DNA from 2 places in the Leptolyngbya sp. GGD genome. Region 1 is predicted to be linked to the other one. Evidence: riboswitches for the same ligand, from Rfam matches in the RefSeq annotation. Region 1 holds a riboswitch; the other holds the start of a gene.
The links. Region 1 has a riboswitch for cobalamin ahead of OU814_RS00040 (hypothetical protein). Riboswitches for the same ligand answer to the same signal wherever they lie in the genome.

Region 1 (11,230 bases):
TAGAACTGCGATCGCGAATTTTCGCACTTCTTCTTCTGTAAATCGTTTTCCATCCTGCACCAACTCTTTGAGCGAAGTGCCTGGAATATAATCCTGGACTAAGCCAAACCAAAGAATGCGATCGTCGATCGAAAAAGAGTCTCGACATTTCGGAATCCGAGGATGATCAATCTGACGTAAGACTTGGGATTCGCGCTCAAACAGTTTCAAATCTTCCCACTGCATCTCTGCACCAAATGCCAGGAGTTTGAGCACAATCGGCTCAGACTGAGCGTTCAAATCCAGTGCAAGCCAAGTCTGTCGTCCAGCACTCTGTCCTAATTTCTCTTGGAGTTGATAGCGATCGTACAGCGTCTGTCCTGCCGTCAGCATCGAACCGAATCCCCCTAGCATCGTCATCGACTCACTTCGCCTCTGATCATAGCGATTCCGGTTATTCTTTGACGAGCGCTCCATTCTACTCAGGGAGTCTCTCTAAATGTCCTGCTCAACCGTGATTGAGCAACCAGGTTTCTAAATCAGTTACGGTTGAAAAGTCGAGTAGAGCATCAGCTAACGCTTCAAGTTGTTCGATCGATAGAGTGTTAATTTGCGATCGCGTTTCTTCTGATAAATTTCCGACTTGTCGAGTCAAGAGACGCAGAATCAGCGTTCTTTGCCCTTCTTGCCGCCCTTCCTGTCGTCCTTCCTGTCGTCCTTCCTGTCGGGTTGCTTGCTCCCATTCCAAAAAAGCTTGTGAAAACGCCATCAGTACCTCTTGAGAACAATCCACTACTAGGTGTTCATTGTGTCAAAGGCAAGTCAAAAGTCACCACCACTTGCGCGGATTGTTAAGCCAGCGATTCTGCTTGCGAGGCATCGTAGGAAGTCCTCGACCTCTCAGAAAAGTCCAAGTTATATCATCCACAATGCCCGTCTCTCGTAATCTGGAGCGCTGCTGAAATTGTCGAACCGCAGCTTCTGTCGCAGCATCGTAAACCTGATTTCGGTCAACATCGAAGCCATGAACTAACAAGAGTCCTTGAAGTTCAGCCACATCTGTCCCAATACAGCCCAGTTTTAAGAGCCGTGTGCCTGGTTCTAGGTCTGTGTTGAGTACAGACCACGTCTGTTTACCCACCACACCATCAATTCTCAATCCATGTCGATGTTGAAACGATCGAACTGCTGTTTCAGTCCGACTCCCAAAATCTCCATCGATTCTCAGGTTAAATCCATGTGCTCTCAATAAGGCTTGCAGTTGCATAACATCGCTTCCTTGATCCCAAGGATACAAATCGGGCAGTTCGATCTTATCGGGGGGAATTTCAGCGCTCATGGCAATTTTAGATTCAGCTTCTTACATTTGAGTATGAATGAAAAAAGCCTGAATCTCTGACCTGAGATAGGACTTTTTTGCGATCGCAAATTCTAATTTTTAAGATGAGGAACCTTATCTCTGGCGGCAAAGTCATTGAAAGTATCGCCGTTAGACTCGGACTTGAAGGACAAAAATCTATGTTGAACTTGAAGAAATTGCAAACTAGCACTGCGCTCGCACTGACGATCGGTGTAACGGCGACTGGAGCCGCTCCGATCGTATTTGCGAAAGACGCGATCGCTGCTACTCCTGCTCCAATGAAAGTCGCGCAGCTTTTCCCCTCATCTCCCTCGTCACCGACGCAAACGACAGGTGCATTCCGAATTCCGGCAGGCACAACGTTGCGCTTGGCTTACCGAGATGCTGAGAAAATTTTGGTTGCCCCGAATGAACGCCTTCCGATTACGTTAACTGTTCCCAATAATATTCGCACCTCGAATGGAACCCTGTTGATTCCAGCAGGTAGCCAAGTGAAAGGAGAGTTTCAGCCTGCCGATGGTGGAACTCGCTTTGTCGCAAATACCTTGATTTTGAATAATGGCAATCAGGTGGCACTGAATGGTCAAACAGATTTAGTCACTCGGACTGAAGAAATTCGTCGAGGGGTGAGTACAGATGCAATTCTGAAGGGAGCTGCAATCGGTTCAGGTGCAGCAGCGATTATCTCTGGCATCACCGGGAATCGTCGGATCACGTTGGGCAAAGTTCTAATCGGTACGGGTGCAGGTGCTTTAGGTGGCTTATTGCTTGGACGAAATCGCAATCAGGTGATTTCAGTCAATCAGTCTGATTTGAATTTGCGTCTGAATTCTGCGTTGGCAGTGAATGCCTACTAAGTGGGGAGTGGGGAGTAGGGAGTAGAGATTGTTTCTTCCCCACTCCCCACTTCTTTCTAGCTCCAATCATCCCGCTTCGCGCCACGCCCCTTATAAGGCTTCGTCTCTACATGAATGTGGCGAGTTTTTTCAAACAAAGCATCCTCCGTTAAGTTCCACTGTTTGAGAACTGTATCTAAGTCTGCTTGAATATCGCGTGCCCCTGGGAAACCGTTATAGCGAATTCTCAAGCGGGCTAATTCTGCGAGATTCCAATCCGTTGCTTCGCCCGTCAGTAGAGAATCGACAATTTCACGATCGCTCTTCCACAAAGGATGCTCCTGGTCTTTTTGCTCTTGCGCCATATCTCACCGTGGAAATCACGCTCGTCAGTATAATACGGGAACGCGGTTGCAGAGAGATGGATAAGTTAATTCTTTTGAGCTTTGATGTTGAAGGGTTTGATGTTCCAGAAGAGTACGGGCAACCGTTAGATAAAACAATAAAATTCAAAGCATCGGCTGAAGGTTTAGACCATGGATTAGCCTTACTCGATCGCTTAGAAACCTGTTTAAATTGGTTCAAACCACAAGCAAGATTTGTAACATTCTCCGAGTTCCAAGCCAGTTGAGATCCAAGCAGCTTGTTTCGCTAAGCCAATATCGTAATTTGCAATCTATCCAGAATTTTTTCATTAATAATTGAGGGAGTTGTATTCGCATCAACCATCATTAAGCAGTCTAGTTCCTGGTAGTACTCGATAACAGGAGAAAGCAGCCGTTGATTCCACGCTAATTGATCAGCCGATAATCGCTCTAATAAATCATGTTTTGTAAGACTGAGATAAAGTGCTTGAGGCTGTGAATAGCCCATATATTCAAGCAGAAGGTGCAGAGATTGCGCTTGAGTAAAGCACTGAGGAAAGTCCGTGAGAATCCAACCCTGACGAGTATCAGATTGCCGCAAACGGACTTCCAGCATTGCCAGCTTTTCTGTATCAGGCGAGATCGTATCGGAAGGGAGGATGGCTTGCAGATCGCTGCACAAGCGATCGCGCATAAACTGCGAAAACAAATGGATCATCGAGATATGGGGAATCCCGAGTTGTTTCGATAAGATTGCTGCCTGTGTATTCACACTCGCAGTCTCAAGTCCTAAGAAAATAAGCTGCACTGTCATATTATTCCTCAAACGATTAGACTAAACTTCGGTCATCAATGATTGAACTCGAATCATGCTCATCTCAGCATACTGACATCTGATGATAAAGTTTGCTACATCAAAGAACGATAGAGAAATAGTGTGAAAAACTAGAGAACTGATCGCTCATGCTGAACGCAATGTTACATTGTGTCATTGTTCATCACGAATTCAATTCTGAAACTTAAGATAAGCATTCCCTAATCTCTGCTAGTACCTTACTGAGAGCGCAAGGTTTAGATAGATACTTTTCTCCTCGATCTTTGAGGATTTTCAAGCGATCGTTATTCTCAACTGCTCCGGTTAAAAACAAGATTGGAATATTCATGGTTTCCAGATTTTGACGGAGCAATCTCAACACATCAAATCCATCAAAAATAGGCAACTCGAAATCACTAACAATCAGGTTTGGGCGTTCCTCCGTTGCCAGTTTGATTCCTGAGCTTCCATCTTCTGCTTCAATCACTCGATAGCCTTCTAACTCAAGCATCTCTGCCAAATTCGCTCGAAGCGCAGCATGATCTTCAATCAGCAGAATAGTCTGTATCATCATTGAGACAGTAATGATTACTAGAAAAACAATTTGTAGAGCTTGATGCGTGTTGCTGACCCTATCAGAAAATTGTAGAAAACTAGAGAACCATCATTACTGTTCTTCAATTTACATTTTGAGTTAATCTCGCTTCCGGTGAGGTGCACGCCCAAATAGATGCGTCAAACTTGCGAATCGATCGCGAATCTCGTCATTCAACATCTCCGATCGATAGCGCCAACCCCAATTCCCCTCTGCCTGGCCCGGAACATTCATTCTGGTATTCGCCCCCAACCCCATTAAATCTTGCATTGGGATGATCGACAGAACTGCAACCGAACTCATGGCGACTCGAATCAAATCCCAATGAATTCCCTGCTGTCCGATACAGCCCATATAGTTCCAAAGATTGCCCCGCTCATAGTCTGAAAGCTGCTCATACCAGCCGATCGTTGTATCGTTATCGTGCGTACCTGTATACACGACACAATTACGAGGATAGTTAAATGGCAGATAAGGATTGCCCGGATCAGACCCAAAAGCAAAGTGAAGAATCTTCATGCCTGGAAACTCATACTTATCCCGTAATGCTTCTACTTCCGGTGTAATCACACCTAAATCTTCTGCCAAGATCGGTAGCTTTCCTAACTTCGTATTGAGCATCTGAAAGAACTGATCTCCTGGCGCTTCGATCCAGTTCCCATTCATCGCTGTCTCTTCACCTTGCGGAACTGCCCAATAAGCCTCAAGCCCACGAAAATGATCAATCCGAATCCAGTCCACCAGATCTAACATGGCTTCAAATCGCTGCACCCACCACTTGAAATCTGTCGATTCCAGATAGTTCCAGTCATAGATAGGATTACCCCAAAGCTGTCCTGTTGCACTAAAATAATCTGGTGGTACACCTGCCATCAGTTCAGGATGTCCGGTCTCAGGATCAAGCCGAAAGTTCTCCGAGTTTGCCCAAACATCCGCACTATCATGTGCAACATAAATGGGAATATCTCCAATAATTTGCACACCATTTTCGTTGGCATGTTCTTTCAGCGCCACCCACTGTTTGAAAAACTCGTATTGAAGAAATTTCTGGTAGTAAATTTCTTCTTGCAGTCGGATTCGAGCAGCTTCGATCGCATCCGGTTTCGACTGCATCAATTCGGGTTCCCACTCATACCAACTCTTGCCGCCGTTCTCATGCTTCAGTGCCATGAACAACGCATAGTCTTCTAACCAGAAGGCTTTTCTTGTACAAAAATCGGCAAAATCGCGCTGTTCATCACTCTGATGTTTAAAGGCATCGCAAGCCTTTCGCCATAACGGAGCCTTGAACGCATAGACGCGATCGAAATCCACACAATCGATCCAAAATCCATCAGCATTCGCAAAATCCGATTCTTCTAGCAAGCCGCGATCGCGCAACGCCTCTAAACTAATCAACAACGGATTGCCTGCCATTGATGAATAAGATGCATAGGGAGAATTTCCATATCCCGTAGGACCTAATGGCAACACTTGCCAATATTGCTGTCCACTCTGCACAAGAAACTCAATAAATCGATGAGCTTCGGCTCCTAGTTCTCCGATTCCAAATCGACCGGGAAAGCAGGTAGGATGCAGCAAAACGCCACTTGATCGCATTAAAGGCATAGTAATCTAGCAGGAAAAGGCTGTGAGAACTGTAACATGAGGCGGAGAGGACAAAATCCACCGCAAGAAGAATCAAGATTAATTCGGAAATCGTAATTTTTTATGGCTCATCGCAATCCTGCTCCCACCGTTGACATTATCATCGAACTCATTGATCGCCCCCATCGCCCAATCGTGCTGATCGAACGCCTCAATCCCCCACATGGATGGGCAATTCCCGGCGGTTTCATCGATTACGGAAATTCGGCTGAGAAAACCGCACATCTTGAAGCCGAAGAAGAAACTGGACTGCACATTGAACTCATTGATTTACTGGGAGTTTATTCTGATCCCGATCGAGATGCGCGCCAACATACGATGAGCATTGCGTACATTGCCACTGCCAAGGGCGAACCCAAAGCAGGTGATGATGCCAAAAATGTGCGGATTGTCGAGATTTGGGAGATCCCTGAGAATTTATGTTTTGATCACGATCGCATTTTGCACGATTATTTACAGTACAGAAATTATGGAATGCGCCCAAGATTATGAAAAAAGTAATTCGGACTGATGCGGCTCCGGCTCCGGTTGGTCCTTACAATCAAGCGATCGTGGCTCAAGGTTTAGTCTTTGTCGCAGGTCAAATCTCACTCGATCCGCAGACGGGTGAAATTGTCGGTGCTGGCGATGTTGCGGCTCAAACCGAACGAGCCATGACCAGTTTGAAAGCCATCTTAGAAGCGGCTGGTTCGTCGCTCGATGATGTTGTCAAAACCATGGTCTGCTTGAAAGACATGAACGATTTTGCGGCAATGAATGCGGTCTATGCCAAATATTTTGATGAAGCAACTGCACCCGCAAGAGTTTGTGTGGAAGTCGCTCGCTTGCCAAAAGATGTTTTGGTTGAGATCGACTGTGTTGCAACACTGAAAGATTAGGAGAACTGCGATCGCTCTTGAACCTGATTCACAAGCGAGAGCGATCGCATCGAAGCGCGATGGCTGGAAGATTCACATCACAAGGTAAATGCTTGTTCTGGAACGGGTATGGGCTTTTGTCGATTTGAATATTGGAAATTAGTTGTGTGAGATTCAATACTCTACCAGATGAGCAGTCTTGACGTTTTTTGCAAGTTTCAATTTCTCCAACAGTCGAATCGTCAACCATATCAGATCCACTTCCCACCAGCGCTTGCCAAACTGCGCCGAAGCTTGATAAGCATGATGATTGTTGTGCCATCCTTCTCCGAAAGTCAGCAATGCTGCCCACCAGCAATTCGTCGATCGATCATTGACCGCATAGTTCCGATAGCCAAAAGTATGACATGCACTATTGACAAAGCACGTACTGTGAAAGCCAACAAACAATCGCGCAAAAATGCCCCAGACTACGAAGGGCATTCCACCGAGACCATAAAGCAAAACAGCTAATGCAATCTGTAAAGCAATGTAGTGCTTGTGGCAAAACTGATAAAACGAATCATGAGCAATATCTTGAGTGAATCGATGCAGTTCTGAATGAGATGGAACCTCGTGCATCAGCCAACTGATATGACTCCACCAAAATCCCTGAGTCGAATCATGTGGATCACCCGTACGATCGGCAAACAAATGGTGCATTCGATGATAGCCGACCCAACCCTTCACGGCTCCTTGACCTGCCAATGTGCCACACAAGATAAAGAAGTATTCTAACCATTTGACCGTTTTGAAACTGCGATGCGTTGCTAATCGGTGGAATCCTAAAGAGATTCCTAGTCCGATCGTCAGCCAATGCAAGAATAGAGCAACTCCAACGGCTGACCAACTAAAATAAGCGGGAGACAGTGCAAGTAAGGCTCCTAAATGCAAGAAAACAACAACAGTAATTACAGTCCAACGAGGACGTGGAGAAGTCAAACGGACATCGGTCATGAATTTTGCTCAAACGGTTTGGATAAAATCAGCGTGATCACTCAGCACGATTGCGCTCTGTGGCTTCTAGTTGAAACTCACTCCAACGGTGCTGCACTTGTTTATAGCAATCAGCAGGAGAGACTTTTAGGTTTTGCAGTAGACTGACCTGAACTTCGCGATCCCGTCTCGCCAGAAGCACGATCGCTTGAGTTGGGTCATACGTCGCGATTGCCTCGTGAATCGCAACCCCAGCTTGGCTATCAACTTCAAGCATTCGCAAATATAGCTCGACTTGTGCCTGCGCGACGAACTCCTGCTCAAAGACTACAGAATCAATACTCAAATTCATTGAAGCATTGATCCGATTCGTAATCTTGCAGGTTACTAGTCCTCGCCCTAGTCTCAAATAGCCATTCCAGCTAGTGAACCCTATCTGCAAAAAATTCTGCTGAATAACCAGATCTTGCCAGTGATCAAAATGCGATCGCAAATCATAATGTTGAAACCTCATCAACTTCCCCTGAACTGCAAAATAGGGAAGCAAATCCGTTTTAAGAAACTAAGAACCATCATCATCCGTACCTCGCAGATGAAACACAACAGACATACCTCTTAAAGAGGCGCTATGCATCGGCGGGCATCCTGACTCAAAGAACACAGTTCTTATCACAGTTGCGGGACAGCGTCGGGTTTGCACCGAACTTTCCCCCTTGCGTCTAATGGCTGATTCCCATCAGAACCGATACTCATCTAGAGAGTAGCACGATCAAGCAAAATTAGACTCATCTTTGCCGCACTTCACCCACTCAAACTGGATTGAAAATGAGCCAATCATCTAAATCGTTTACTAAAGTAGTCTCTGAAGGCTCTCACATTTTGCACAGATCCACATATCGGTTACATTCCATGTTGTTGACGAGAATACCAAATCGCTAGTTAGCCGTCCTATTGTTCGCTGATCTAAAAAGCCGCGATTCCTCGGAACCGTTGCCTCTGAGCTATCGTGTCGCGTAAAACTCTAACGCTATGCCCGATAAAGATGAGACTCGTTCAGAAATTAAACTATCAAGTTGACCATTAAAACGAAACACACGATCGCTCATCCACGCGCAATACAGATTCTTGCTGAAATGCCTGTTTATAAGCGGCTCGAATCTGATCAATCTTCTTGCTACTCTCAACATTCATCGGATACAGTAGCGTCAAAAGTTGAGAGTTTTCTGCCACAACCTTACCCTGCGAATTCCGATATTGCCCCTTCGCGGCTACCCTTGTCAGCCCTTCAGGAAATAGCGGAGTCACAACGCGATCGACAAATTGCTGAAATTCAACCTGAGTCACTTCTGAGCGATCGGGTTTCGCGAATCCAAAAAATAACTCTGTTCGCATAAAAGCCTTGCCATGCGGTTGCAACTGGCAAGATTGATCCACAGATTCATCAACCTTTGCGAAAACCAGCAGCGGCACAATCAGCCCGACTGCCACTCCTAAAATTAAGTGGAATCTAGATTTCATCACATCAACCTCAACTCTCTCTTCTCTCACGTTGAAGTGGAATTCTTCATGCAATCCCTAGATTTTGTAAAACCTCAAAAAATCGATAGCTTGAATCGATCTCTGAGTGGGAATACTGAGACAAACCGATGGCAAACGGATAATAGGGAGCATGTGGCGCAAGCTAGATAATATCGTTCTAAATATCAGAACCTACGCCGATCTGAGTCCTGACCTCAGCATTCGACGACAGATCAATCAGGCAATGCGAACTCGCCCCACTCGCACATCCGAGGATTGGTATCGCTCATTTTGGCAACCGCTTTCAATTTCTCAAGATCTGGCAATTTTCGTTTATCAGCAAATGGAAGCGTATTCCGGGTTGCAATTCGCAAAAATTACCCCAAGCGATCGCTTAACCGAGGATCTTCAACTTCCTCTGGTGTGCTGGTTCGATTGGGAATGTACCTTATGTGAGGACTTTCACGATCGCTTTGGCATTGAAATTCGCGATCGTTTGGATATTGGTATGCTGCATACCGTCCGAGATCTTGTTATATTTCTGAATCAGCAACTTTTATCGGTCAATTGCTGATGCCTGATTCATATCCGCGCAATCTCGTGGGTTACGGACAAAATCCACCCCATCCCCAATGGAAAGATCAAGCCAGAATCGCAGTTCAATTTGTCATCAACTACGAAGAAGGCGGCGAGAACTGCGTCCTCCACGGTGATCCCGCCTCGGAAGCATTCTTGTCAGAAATTGTTGGCGCGGCTCCCTTCCAGGGAATGCGCCACATGAATATGGAATCTTGTTACGAATACGGCAGCCGTGCCGGATTTTGGCGGTTATATCGCATGTTTACATCACGCAGAATTCCAGTCACCGTCTATGGTATCGCTATGGCATTAGAGCGAAATCCCGAAGCCGTTGCTGCGATGAAAGCCGCAGATTGGGAGATTGCCAGTCATGGGTACCGCTGGATTGAATACAAAGACTTCTCAGAAGAAGCTGAACGAGAGCATCTCAAATTAGCGATCGACATTCACACCCGTGTCACAGGCAGTCGCCCACTCGGTTGGTACACCGGGCGCAGCAGCGAGCATACCGACAAACTTGTAATTGAGGAAGGCGGCTTTCTCTACAGTTCTGACAGCTATGCCGATGATCTCCCGTACTGGGTCAATACCGACCAAAAGCCGCATCTGATCATCCCGTATACGTTGGACAACAATGATATGCGGTTCGCCACGTCTCAAGGGTTTAACTCTGGCGATCAGTTTTTTGCCTATCTTCGTGATGCGTTTGACGTGCTTTATGCAGAAGGTGAAACTGCACCAAAAATGATGAGCATTGGCTTACACTGTCGCTTAGTTGGACGACCTGGACGAGCCGCTGCACTGATGCGATTTTTGGACTATGTGCAGCAGCACGATCGCGTTTGGCTCTGTCGTCGAATTGATATTGCTCGACACTGGCACGAACATCACCAACCGAAATAACCCAGAACGCGGATGCCTTCCCGTTCAAAATTGATTACTGTGTTACTATCGAAATCAAAGCGTAATCATAATGAGTCCGTTTAAGGAGCTAATGGAATGACACAAGCGATTGACCGGATGCAGTTGGACAATCCACAAGAATGGGATTTATCTGATTTATATCAAAACTTCAGCGATCCAAATTTCTCTCAAGATTTAGAGTCGTTGCAGCAACAAGCCAGCGAGTTTAGGGATGCACATCGCGGCAAGGTGAAAGATTTGAGCGCCGATCAATTAGCAGAGTGTTTTAAAACATTAGAAGCGATCGCTGAAAAATCCGGCTATCTCTATGCGTTTCCTTCGCTCATCTTCTCCGCCGACACCCGCAATACCGAAGCCAAGCAATTTCTAGATAAAGTCATGGAAGCGCTCACAGGCGTTGAAAACCAGCTTCTTTTCTTTGATCTCGAACTGCAAAAATTAGATGCTGCCAAATTTGAAACCCTACAAAAAGCTCCTATCCTAGCAACCTATCAGCATTATCTCAATCGCATTGCAAAGTATCGACCCCATACACTCTCTGAAGAAGTTGAACAGACTCGCAATCAAGATAGCTTAACGGGACGACAAGCATTTATCCAACTGAGATCAGTTCACCTGGGCGAACAAGAATACGAACCTATAACAACTCCCGATGGTCGCATCGTCAGCACCGAATCAGAACTGAGTGCATTGCTCTATCACCCCGACGCAGAAATCCGAACCGCAGGCTATCAATCTGTTCGGAAAGTCATGAAACAGCATAATTCGCTGTATGCTTACA
Region 2 (11,230 bases), 960 kb from region 1:
AGATCACATCTTGATTGAGTTTACCTTCAATAAATGCTTGCTCAAACCCTGTCACAACCGTCCAGACTTTCGTCGTATAGCTCGGCTTCGTATAGCCGCGTAAACGATTTGTAATCTCGTAAGTCGAGGCATCAGGGTGAGATTGTTCAAAATCGCTGATAAATTGAAGAACGGTTGTGAAATCAGTCATAGGACAGAAAGAGAAGCGACACTTAAGAGAATATTAGCGAGACATTACTGTGCCCACACAATTAGACACATCATTCAGCGATAACACTACGGAATGGCGGCAAGGTGAATTGCTGGAAGTCACGATTACCGATTTGAGCGATCGCGGTGATGGAGTAGGTCGCGCAGGCTCACGGGTCGTCTTTGTGCCCGATACGGTCACCGGCGATCGCGCTTTAGTCCGATTGATGCACGTCAAGCCGAATCTTGCTCATGCGAAGTTATACAAACTCCTCGAAGCTTCGCCCCATCGGATTCGACCCGGCTGTATTGTTGCTGACAAGTGCGGCGGCTGTCAGTGGCAGCATGTCGATTATGACTATCAACGAGAAGCGAAACAGAATCAGGTCGTTCAGGCATTAGAGCGAATTGGCGGATTTCGTAACATTGCAGTTGATCCCGTTCTGAATGTGAGCGAACCTCTGCACTATCGCAACAAATCGACTTATCCACTCGGAAGTTCCAACACGCGACAAGTTCAAGCGGGATACTATCAAAAAGGCACGCATCAGATTGTGAATCTGAATCAGTGCCCGATTCAGGATGAGCGATTGAATCCTTTACTGGCTGAAGTCAAACAGGACATTCAGCAGCAGGGATGGCGAATCTATGATGAGAAATATCATCGCGGTCAATTGCGGCATTTAGCCTTAAGAATTGGGCAGCGCACAGGTGAAATCTTGCTAACGTTAATTACGGCTGATCCAGACTTGCCGAATTTAGAAGCTCAAGCTCAGGAATGGCTGCAACGCTATGAGAATTTAGTCGGTGTGTCGCTGAATGTGCAGCGCGATCGCACGAATGCCATTTTTGGTTCAGAGACACATTGCATCGCAGGTCAGCCTTTCCTCTCAGAACGATTCGCAAATCTGACGTTCCACATCCGACCCGATACTTTCTTTCAAGTCCATACTGAGCAAACTGAAGCTTTGTTAAACATTGTTTTGGAACAGTTAAACTTACAAGGTGACGAAACATTTGTTGATGCTTATTGTGGAATTGGAACAATGACTTTACCGATCGCACAACGTGTCAAAACTGCGATCGGATTAGAAATTCAACCGGAAGCGATTGAACAAGCTCAACAGAACGCAAGTTTGAATGGAATCGAGAACGTCAGATTTGAAGTGGGAGCGGTTGAAAAAGTTTTACAATCGCTTGAGATTCACCCGGATTTAGTCATGCTCGATCCACCTCGTAAAGGATGTGATGCAACTGTTTTGGAGACGCTTCGACAACAGAAACCTAAGCAAATTGTTTACGTCAGTTGTAATGCTGCGACATTAGCACGAGATCTGAAATTGTTATGTGCAGATGATGCCTATCAACTGATACGAGTTCAGCCTGCGGACTTTTTCCCGCAGACGGCTCATGTCGAATGTGCTGCTTTTTTAAACCGAGTGGAGGAGTAAATGCTGTTTAAGGATCTGGTAGAAAAGTTAGGGCAATCCGTGAAGAGTAGTAGCGAAACACCTGATCTAGAAATTTCAGGAGTTTCCGCAGTACTTGATAGTAAGCCGAATACGCTGACCTATTCTGAAAGCCTGAAATTTGCAAAGCAGCTTCGCGAAACCCAAGCTGCTGCGGTGATTTTGCCTGCAAATGAGGAATTACTAGCGATCGCGAAAGAACGCGGTTTAGCTTGGATCATTGTAGGCAATCCGCGCTATGCGTTTGCTCAAGCGATCGCGCTTTTCTACCAACCTTACAAACCTGCCGCAACAATTCATCCGTCTGCAATCATTGATCCGTCTGCTCAGATTGGTCAAAACGTTGCGATTGGCGCGCATGTTGTGATTGAAGCCAACGTGACAATTGGCAATGATGTTGTTATTCATCCGGGTGTTGTCATTTACCCAGACGTGATAATTGGCGATCGTACAGTTCTCCATGCCAATTGTGTGATTCACGAACGCGCTCAAATCGGTGCAGACTGTGTGATTCATGCAGGGGCAGTGATTGGCTCAGAAGGCTTTGGCTTTGTGCCGACTCGTGAAGGCTGGCTGAAAATGGAGCAATCAGGCTGTACCGTGCTCGAAGATGGCGTTGAAGTAGGGTGCAATTCTTCGATCGATCGCCCTTCTGTCGGTGAGACTCGAATTGGGCGTAATACAAAGATTGATAACTGTGTGCAGGTTGGGCATGGAGTCAAAACTGGAGAGGCTTGTGCATTTGCCGCTCAAGTTGGGATTGCCGGGGGATCTGTACTGGGCAATCGCGTGATCTTGGCAGGACAGGTCGGTGTGGGCAATGAGAGCCGGATGGGCGATGGTTCGGTTGCCTCTGCAAAAACTGGAGTTCATGCCAGCGTGGCGGCAGGACAAACAGTATCGGGTTATCCTGCGGTCGATCATCGAATTTTTCTACGATCGTCTGCTGTCTATAGCCACTTGTCTGAGATGTACAAAGCGATCAAGCAAATTCAGAAGCGCTTAGGAATGGATACGGATTCATAAGCAACGGTTGAGGAGAATGCGATCCAATTTGTATCCAGACAACTGTACCCAAGCAAAATAGTAGGGGTTCGTGCATCATCACTGATTGCTCTATACTCCTACTATTGTATTCATGTGAGCAATAGATTAACCGTCGTCTTTGTCTTTGCTCTCTTTGCGATCTTCTTGGTCATTCTCTCGATCGTTGTTGTTGCGAGCGTTGGATTTCTCGCCATCTTTCTCATCATCGCTATCATTATCCTTAGCTTTGTCTTCTTGGCGCTTTTCATCGTCATCTTCAGATTGATTTGAGGCTTCTTGCTCCTTGGATGACTCTTCTTTTGCCTCAGTCTCAGATTGTCCACTGCCACAACTTGTAAGTGCAGCACCTCCGATTAAGAGGGAAACGCTCACGAGGAAGACTCCTATCGTTTTTTTCAAATTCACCATAATCATTTACGCTGTTTTTAATCTCTCTTTAAGAATTTAGCGAATAGAGCTACAAACAACATTCCTCGTTTTCTATTGATAGAATTTGCTAAATTCAATGCCTTACGAAATGGAGGTCTTGAAATCGTAGACGATCGCATCATTCGTCATCTGAATCGTGCCTCTTACAGTTGCAAAGATTGAGCCAGCGTTTTGAACTAATTTTGGAACGTCAAGCGTGGTCTGAATGATGCCGAAATCGCCCGTCATCTCGATCGGAGGCGTTCCATCTTGCACAGTCACAGTTCCTGAAGCTTGCAGGGTGCTAGGTTTGACTAATGCTGATAGATCAAAATTTGTTGCAAATGCTCCAAAAGGAGTTGGAATATTCAGAATCGCTTGTCCATCGTTGAAGGTGACATTGCCGCTGAGTGCATTAATTGGAATTGCGATTTCGTCATCTTGAATTTCAGGCTGGAAATCCAAGATGACTAAACCATCGTCTAGATTGACAATGCCTGGAGTGCCGTTGAAATTGAATGGATATTGATCAGAGGATTTGAAGTCGATCGATGAAAAATAACTTCCAAAAGGCGTTGTTAAATTGGACACAAGCGCCCCATTACCAAACTCGATCGAGCCTTGGACTGCTCCTGCTGAAGTTGAAAGATCGACGTCGATTGTGCCATCTGCGAATGGAACTGTGCCTGAGATCTCTTTGACCAACCTGCTGATGGAGACAACGATATCTTGAGCAGATTGAACCGAATCTGTTTGATCGCCGCTGGAAGCGGTTAAACCGCTCGTGACAATTTCTCGGTTTAGGGAATTCGAGAAATCAGGGGGCAATTGAGCGATCGCACTAGTCACTTGCGTGTTGCCCGAAGGGGGTTGTAAGTCTGTTGTCAGTCGTGCTTGATCGAACGTGAGCGTTCTACTTGCTTGCTGGAACGTTGGAAGATCAGGAAATAAAGACGAGGATGCAAAAAAGACAGGTAACCGATTGGGCTTCAGCGGCGATTTTAAGGTAGATGGCTCTAACATAAGGCGACTGGCAACTCCTGTGCTTGTACATTATCAGCCCAGTTACAGGACGGTCTACCTCTGGAGTCATAGATTAAAAGATTTCTACATCTCGACAAAACTCTACCAAAAAACTCGACTAATAGTGATACAGTGAGTCACACCTTAAATAAAGTTGGATTGGGGAAAGTGTAGTGCAAAGCTGCCGCTGTCCCGCAACTGTAAAGCGAGATTTCGCTAAGCCAGAATGCCCACCAGCTTTACGGTTGTTAGTTCTGCGAGGTACAGAATGAGGACTCGGAAATGGATGAGCCTTGCTGCAATGGCAGGGCTGAGTTTGTATTTAGTATTGGGATCAGCAACTCCAGCCCAAGCAATGCACATTGCAGAGGGTTTTTTGCCTGTTCAGTGGGCAGCATTTTGGTGGGCGATCTCGCTGCCGTTCTTTGCGTTTGGACTGCGATCGCTGACGCGGATTACACGCCAAAATCCTGAATTGAAACTGCTCTTAGCATTAGCTGGCGCATTCACATTTGTCTTATCTGCGTTAAAGCTTCCTTCCGTGACAGGAAGCTGCTCGCATCCCACGGGAACTGGACTCGGCGCAATTTTATTTGGACCTGCGGTAATGACCGTTTTAGGGGGATTGGTGCTGCTGTTTCAAGCCGTTTTGTTAGCGCATGGAGGCTTGACAACGCTCGGAGCCAATTTGTTTTCAATGGCGATCGTGGGACCTTTCGTCGCATACGGTATTTATCATTTAGTGCTGAGAACTGGGAATCAAAAAGCTGCAATTTTCCTAGCTTCAGCTTTCGCGAATCTTTTAACCTATGTCACAACTTCGATCCAGTTGGCATTGGCGTTTCCGGCAGCAACGGGTGGAGTATGGGCTGCATTTCTAAAGTTTGCTGGAATTTTTGCGCTGACTCAAATTCCCTTAGCCATTAGCGAGGGCTTACTCACGGTCTTAGTCTGGAATTGGCTACAGACCTACAATCGGACTGAATTGGAAACCTTAAACTTGATGAAGACATGAGACAATCATCGACGCGACAGAATTGGTTCCTTGCGATCGCAGTCATTCTCCTCACTGTGGCTCCTTTGGTGTTTGTGCGAGCAGAGTTTAATGGAGCAGATGGACAGGCACAACAACTGATCGAAGAGAGCCATCCGACTTATGAACCCTGGTTTAAGCCCATGTTTGAGCCTGCGAGTACAGAAGTTGCAAGTTTACTCTTTGCATCGCAAGCAGCATTGGGTGCAGGTGTACTTGGATATGTCATCGGGCTGTATAAAGGGCGATCGCAAGGTAAATAAAACCATGCACCTTTGGCTGGATACGCTTTCTCATCGCAATCGATTACGACAACTACCACCGCAACATAAATTACTATTTGCAACGATCGTACTGTTGATTGCTCTGATTGCAACTCCAATCATTCAGATCGCGATCGCAATCTGGCTAGGAATTTGGATTGTCATCTATGCTCAAATTCCCTATCGTATCTATTTACGGTTGCTTAGTCTTGCGATCGGGTTTTGGCTGATCAGTATTCCAGCCTTGATCCTGGGGATTGCGGATCGCTCGGCAAGCGATGCAGTTTTGGGTTTCTCAATTGGATCGACTTACTTTTATTTGAGCCAGCAAGGGATTTTACAAGCTGTCGTCATCTTGACTCGGACACTTTCGACAGTGTCGTGCTTATATTTCGTCTTATTCACAACCCCATTTACAGAAATATTACAAGTTCTCAAACAAATCAGATGTCCAGAGGTACTCACAGAACTGCTGATGCTGATGTACCGATTCATCTTTATTTTGCTCTCAACTGCTCGTGAACTTTGGATTGCTCAACATTCGCGCAATGGTTATCGCAGCGTCGGACGCTGGTTTTATAGCTTGAGTCTGCTGATCAGTCAGCTTTTTCGTAAAACAATGGAGAACTATCAACAATTCGTTTTATCCACTGCAGCAAGAGGGTTTAATGGGGAATTTCGAGTCTATTCGCCACGAACCTATCGCCCTTCTCGACGCTATGCGATCGAAGCTAGTTTAGGATGTCTCATATTGCTTCTTATCAGCCTATGTCGTTAGCCTTTGATCAAGTCGAATATACGTATCCCGGAACCAAAAACCCTGTGATTCAGGGCTTGACGGTAGAGATTCCGATCGCAAAACGAACGGCTTTGATTGGGCAAAATGGCTGTGGTAAAACCACATTGTTTCTACTGGCAAATGGTTTATACAAGCCACAACGCGGCACGATTGCTTGGAAAGGTCAGACATTGAGTTACGATCGCCGATCGCTGATCGAACTTCGGCAAAAAGTAGGCTTAGTCTTTCAAAACCCCGAACAGCAGTTGATCGCATCAACTGTTGCAGAAGATATTTCATATGGATTGTGTAACTTAGGCTGGACAGAATCAGAGATCGAACCTGCGATCGCGAAATCTCTAGCCGAATTTGGTTTAACCGAACTCGCTCATCATCCGATTCATCACTTGAGCCTAGGGCAGAAAAAGCGAGTTTCCCTAGCAGATGTCATGGTTCTCAAGCCTGAGTTATTGCTACTAGATGAGCCAACAGCTTATCTCGATCCACTCCACACTCGAATGCTCGCGCAGACTTTAGAAACCATTCATGCCAATGGCACAACCATTTTGATGGCAACGCATGATCTAGAGTGGGTTTATCGCTGGGCAGATTGGGTGATTGTGCTCGATCGAGGAACCCTCGCCCTAGAAGGAACTCCGCAAACTGTTTTCGCTCAGAAATCGATTTTAGACCACCTAAAACTCGGAGTTCCGCTCACTGGAGACCTGATCTCACTGCTCAACCACCTAGAGCAACAGCACGGCAGACATCCGATCATCCATCAAATCCGAGAAAGGCTACACCCAAATCAGCCCTAATTCTCAACTAAATCTTCAAAATCTCCCCAATTCCCGAAAACGCCTATGCCTGCGCCTGCTGTGCTTCCCACAAATCCGGCACAGTCTTCCCCTGCCGACGCAATTCTGAATCCAGAAATAACCAATACAAAATCTCTTCGGCTCGATCGCGTTCCTCACGAATTTGATCTAGATGCCGCGCCATATCTTCGTACTGAGTTTCATCTGTACAGGCAAACGCTTGATTAAACTCTGCCCAATGCCGATCTTGAATCAATCGGAATCGATACGCATATTCATCTATCACTGGATCTTCGACCATCCAGCAGTGATCGATTACATAAAGCACATCCGATCGAGAGACAGGTTGCATACCTACTTAGTATCCTTAAATACACGATATTCCGTCACGTATTATGTCAGGCATCGGGCAATTGGACAGAAATTTTAATCGATCGTCAGAGAGATCATAGGGCAAAAATGTCAGACAAACGCCAGAAAATAAAAAAATCTGAATCTAAATGAACAGTTTTTAATATGGAGTTTTGCAAAATAAATCCAATCTCCTAAACTAAATCCGCTAAGTTAAAAGAATTAGAAGCCTCTCATCGTTTTGCCCTTCTCTTCTATATGAAAATTCGACTAGACCGGAAGCTGCCTTCTTGCCCCAAACTGCTTCTCTGTACTGTTACCAATGCCGCATTTGAAGTTGGCAATATTCGCATTTTCCTCTATACCGATCGCGGACTGTTGCTCGGTGATATCTCACCGGATTGTTTAAGACTCTCTTCCTCTGAAATTCGTCAGAAATTAAGAGAACAAGCCTGTGCAATCTTACATCCTGAAGAAGCAGGCTGCGATCGCGATGCTAGCCCGACTCGAGAGCGAGCGTTAGAACTCTTGCAAGCTGCTCAAGAAAAGGTAAAATTTCCCAGTGCATTCGATTGGTGGATCAAAAAATTTGAGATCTTTTCTGAAGAATCTCAAGAGATCGAAGCAGCGCGCACGGGACTTTCAGACTATTACGTTTTGGAGCGATCGCGCTTACAAAAAATCTTGGATGACGATCGCGAATAGAGATCATCCCCACATCGATCGCAGTTTGCGCTAGTGTTGAAACGTGGTCATGGATTTAATCGATCGTGCTGTCGTTGCAAAAGATTACGCTTGGACTTGTAAGCTTATGTTTGTTCGCGAGTTGTTCTAACACACCCGCTGCGAATTCAGTTCGGGATGCGTTGTCCGCAGATCCGCGCCTGACAAACAGTTCGCCTAGCCCACAAGCTTCTCCGAGTCCTTCGCCTTCTGACTCTCCAACTCCTTCTCCTGAAACAACGACAGAGCCGAGTCCGACTCCCTCTGCCACTCCGGCTCCGACTGTTGATTCTTCTAGTTCCTTCTCAGATCTCGATAAAGCACCGCAAGCTCTCCGCCAAGCGGTCAAAGAGACGGCTGAATTAGGGATTCTCACGCATAGCAATTCAGCAAAAGCCAATGAATCAACTGTATTTGAACCAAACAAAAATGTAACTCGACGGGTCTATGCGCGATGGCTCGTTGCTGCGAATAACCGCATTTACAGCACTCGTCCTGCTCGTCAAATTCGGTTAGCGGTTGAATCCTCAACGCCTGCTTTTAAAGACGTTCCCACAAAAGATCCTGACTTTGCTTCAATTCAAGGCTTAGCTGAAGCAGGATTGATTCCAAGCTCTTTGTCTGGCGATTCAACCGCAAGTCTGTTTCGTCCCGATGCACCACTGACGCGCGAGGATTTGATTTTGTGGAAGATTCCGGTCGATACTCGTCAAGTTTTGCCAAATGCCACGATCGAATCTGTCAAGCAATCCTGGGGCTTCCAAGATGCGAACAAAATTGATGCAAAAGCATTGAGAGCTATCTATGCTGACTTTCAGAATGGCGATCAAGCGAATATCCGCCGAGCATTTGCTTACACGACTCTGTTTCAACCGAAACGCCCTGTAACCCGTGCGGAGGCTGCTGCTGTTCTCTCGTATTTCGGCTTTCAAGGCGATGGCATCTCGGCTCAAGAAGCGTTGAAAGGCACGCCTAAGCCTTAATTTAGGTGCATAGATAGCAAGCCAAAAGCTAGACATGCACATTGATAAGCTGGAATTGCATGTGTTGAGATTTATCAATTTCAACACATCGATCTTAGAATCTCTTACTATCACAGAGGTTTTTGATCATCCATCATCATTCATGTCAAATTTTTTCAAGGTTAGTGTTTTCCTTTCAGGAATCATTGCGATCGCTCTATCTACCCCGGCTCAAGCTGCTGTCACGACTCAGTGCCAAATTCAATCTCGCGAAGGTCAGCCTAGTCCGTTAGCCATGCGGGCATTGTTCACACTAGAGTCTACCTCAGACGGAAATGTAGCAGTCACTTACACGAATTTGCCCTCTCCAGTAGGTGTAGGTCAGCCCGTGACGATCGAACAAACGCGTAAAATGATTTTCTACAACTCTACGATTCCCGCTGTTCGGCAGCAAATGTTGAGTAATCCGACCTTCTTTACTGAACTGCGCGGATTTTCTGACCCCGAAGGGTTTAAGCCGTTTAACGATTTGCTCGTTTGCCGATCAGTTGGAGCAGATAAGCCTCAATCAAGTCCACCTCAATCAAGTCCACCTCAATCAAGCACGCCTCAGCCAGGTGCAGCGATCGCTGATCTCGTCGATGGCTCATATCGATACTGGAACGGTGCGCCTTCGATGAATGTTACTGACAAGCAGCTCAGACCCGGAAGTTTTACTTTTCTGTTTACTAAAGCAGGCAATCGAATTGTTGGAATCTTTGCCCGCCCTGATGATCTAGCAATATGTATGACCGGAACTGTGAAAGGAAATACCATCTCAGGAGTGGTAAATCTGCCTGTGCGATTTTCAGATGCAGAGGGACGATCGCGGCAAAATAAACCGTTTGATCCGCCAGGATATCTGAAACTAGGCACTTGGTCAAATGCGGGAAATGCGTTTAGTTCTTCTACCCTAAACTTGTCTGAGTTCAATCGCATCAATATCGGACCTCGCAAAGCACCCAGTACCTGTCGCTAAAGCAAAAAAATGGGATGGTTGACATTCCATCCCATCGCACTACCAAACTTGAACTAGACCAAACTTGAACGAGCAGCTTACTTGGCTTGATTGCGTTGTTGTCTCGCGACATCAAGCAATGCTCCCCATCGCTTCTGAAGCTGCTTGGTTGTGCATTTGAGGATCTGCACAATCTCTTGGTCACTCACACCCGATCGCTTTAATTGCAACAACTGTTGTTGCTCGTCTGAAAGCGTATCGAGAAACATTTCCCACTGATTCGGAGACAAACCCAAATTTTGATCTAAATCTGCACCTAACCATTCATGCACCAGCTTCCAATTGCCAGACGTGACGAACTTTTCGACGTGGTACTTAAAGCGCTGTTGGAGATAGTCACGCTTGCGAGGCGTAAGCCCTAGAATCTCATCAATTTCTGGAACAGAGAGGTCTTGTAGCTTCAAGGTGAGATAGTCTACACAGTCCTTTTGATCTTGCGATTCTAGATAGTGCATCAGTTCCATCACAACTCGATCGCGCAAGACCGACTCGGAACCATCGCCTTTGTCCGAAACCATCTGCTCTCGAATCATCTGCATCACTGCAGATCGCCCGTACGTGTCTGCTTCATCGTTTTTTGCAGTTTCCATTGCAGTTTCAATATCGACTGCAATCTCTTGCGGTTGTCGGCTCGCAAACCGCTGAGCGCGTAAGATAATGAGCTGCTGATTATGTTGAGAAGGCAACGTGATGCGGCGCTTTGCATATTGCTCAGTAAACGCCATATATTCTGCTAGCTCTAGTTTCGTGCGAGGCTGATAGGTTTCAGGTAGTTCATTCTCACGCCGAAAAGCTCTTAGAGACTCAGTATAGAACCCTTGTAAAAAATCTTCGATCAGGGTGTAACGAGCTTGAAAGGTCAGTTGCAAATGAGCAGGAGCAATCGGACGATACACCATCGTGCTCAGGTTGCTATGAAGCTCAACTCTGCCGCGCTGAGAGCCAAGCTGATAGTAATGCACGCATTTCTGAGAACGGTAACGGGCAAGCGTCAGCCGCCATGAACTGATCTGTCCAGATGACTGAATGCGATCGCTCTTACTGCAAATGCGATCGACTTCAGTCGCAATGCGGTGAGCGACTTGTGCGATCGTATTCGATTGAATGTT

Region 2: it holds a riboswitch for cobalamin, as region 1 does, so the genes downstream of both, OU814_RS04465 (energy-coupling factor ABC transporter permease) here and OU814_RS00040 (hypothetical protein) in region 1, are expected to answer to the same signal.

What each region holds. Positions count from the first base shown of each region.
Region 1 is NZ_JAPQKE010000001.1:4,790-16,019, reverse strand. Features, by position in the region: gene OU814_RS00100 (serine/threonine protein kinase) at 1-399, opposite strand, end outside; gene OU814_RS00095 (DUF4351 domain-containing protein) at 488-748, opposite strand; gene OU814_RS00090 (peptidoglycan-binding domain-containing protein) at 809-1,318, opposite strand; gene OU814_RS00085 (hypothetical protein) at 1,498-2,196, shown strand; gene OU814_RS00080 (DUF3288 family protein) at 2,253-2,540, opposite strand; gene OU814_RS00075 (hypothetical protein) at 2,597-2,806, shown strand; gene OU814_RS00070 (nucleoside monophosphate kinase) at 2,827-3,354, opposite strand; gene OU814_RS00065 (response regulator) at 3,560-3,928, opposite strand; gene malQ (4-alpha-glucanotransferase) at 4,049-5,557, opposite strand; gene OU814_RS00055 (NUDIX domain-containing protein) at 5,660-6,088, shown strand; gene OU814_RS00050 (RidA family protein) at 6,085-6,474, shown strand; gene OU814_RS00045 (acyl-CoA desaturase) at 6,628-7,449, opposite strand; gene OU814_RS00040 (hypothetical protein) at 7,487-7,942, opposite strand; cobalamin riboswitch at 8,047-8,190, opposite strand; gene OU814_RS00035 (DUF3574 domain-containing protein) at 8,509-8,946, opposite strand; gene OU814_RS00030 (hypothetical protein) at 9,098-9,520, shown strand; gene puuE (allantoinase PuuE) at 9,520-10,428, shown strand; gene OU814_RS00020 (M3 family oligoendopeptidase) at 10,525-11,230, shown strand, end outside.
Region 2 is NZ_JAPQKE010000001.1:962,427-973,656, forward strand. Features, by position in the region: gene OU814_RS04440 (hypothetical protein) at 1-190, opposite strand, end outside; gene rlmD (23S rRNA (uracil(1939)-C(5))-methyltransferase RlmD) at 240-1,640, shown strand; gene lpxD (UDP-3-O-(3-hydroxymyristoyl)glucosamine N-acyltransferase) at 1,641-2,684, shown strand; gene OU814_RS04455 (hypothetical protein) at 2,811-3,077, opposite strand; gene OU814_RS04460 (hypothetical protein) at 3,216-4,136, opposite strand; adenosylcobalamin (AdoCbl) riboswitch at 4,277-4,416, shown strand; gene OU814_RS04465 (energy-coupling factor ABC transporter permease) at 4,405-5,151, shown strand; gene OU814_RS04470 (energy-coupling factor ABC transporter substrate-binding protein) at 5,148-5,432, shown strand; gene cbiQ (cobalt ECF transporter T component CbiQ) at 5,437-6,210, shown strand; gene OU814_RS04480 (energy-coupling factor ABC transporter ATP-binding protein) at 6,201-7,028, shown strand; gene OU814_RS04485 (hypothetical protein) at 7,072-7,380, opposite strand; gene OU814_RS04490 (hypothetical protein) at 7,638-8,084, shown strand; gene OU814_RS04495 (S-layer homology domain-containing protein) at 8,150-9,085, shown strand; gene OU814_RS04500 (hypothetical protein) at 9,228-10,082, shown strand; gene OU814_RS04505 (HetZ-related protein) at 10,160-11,230, opposite strand, start outside.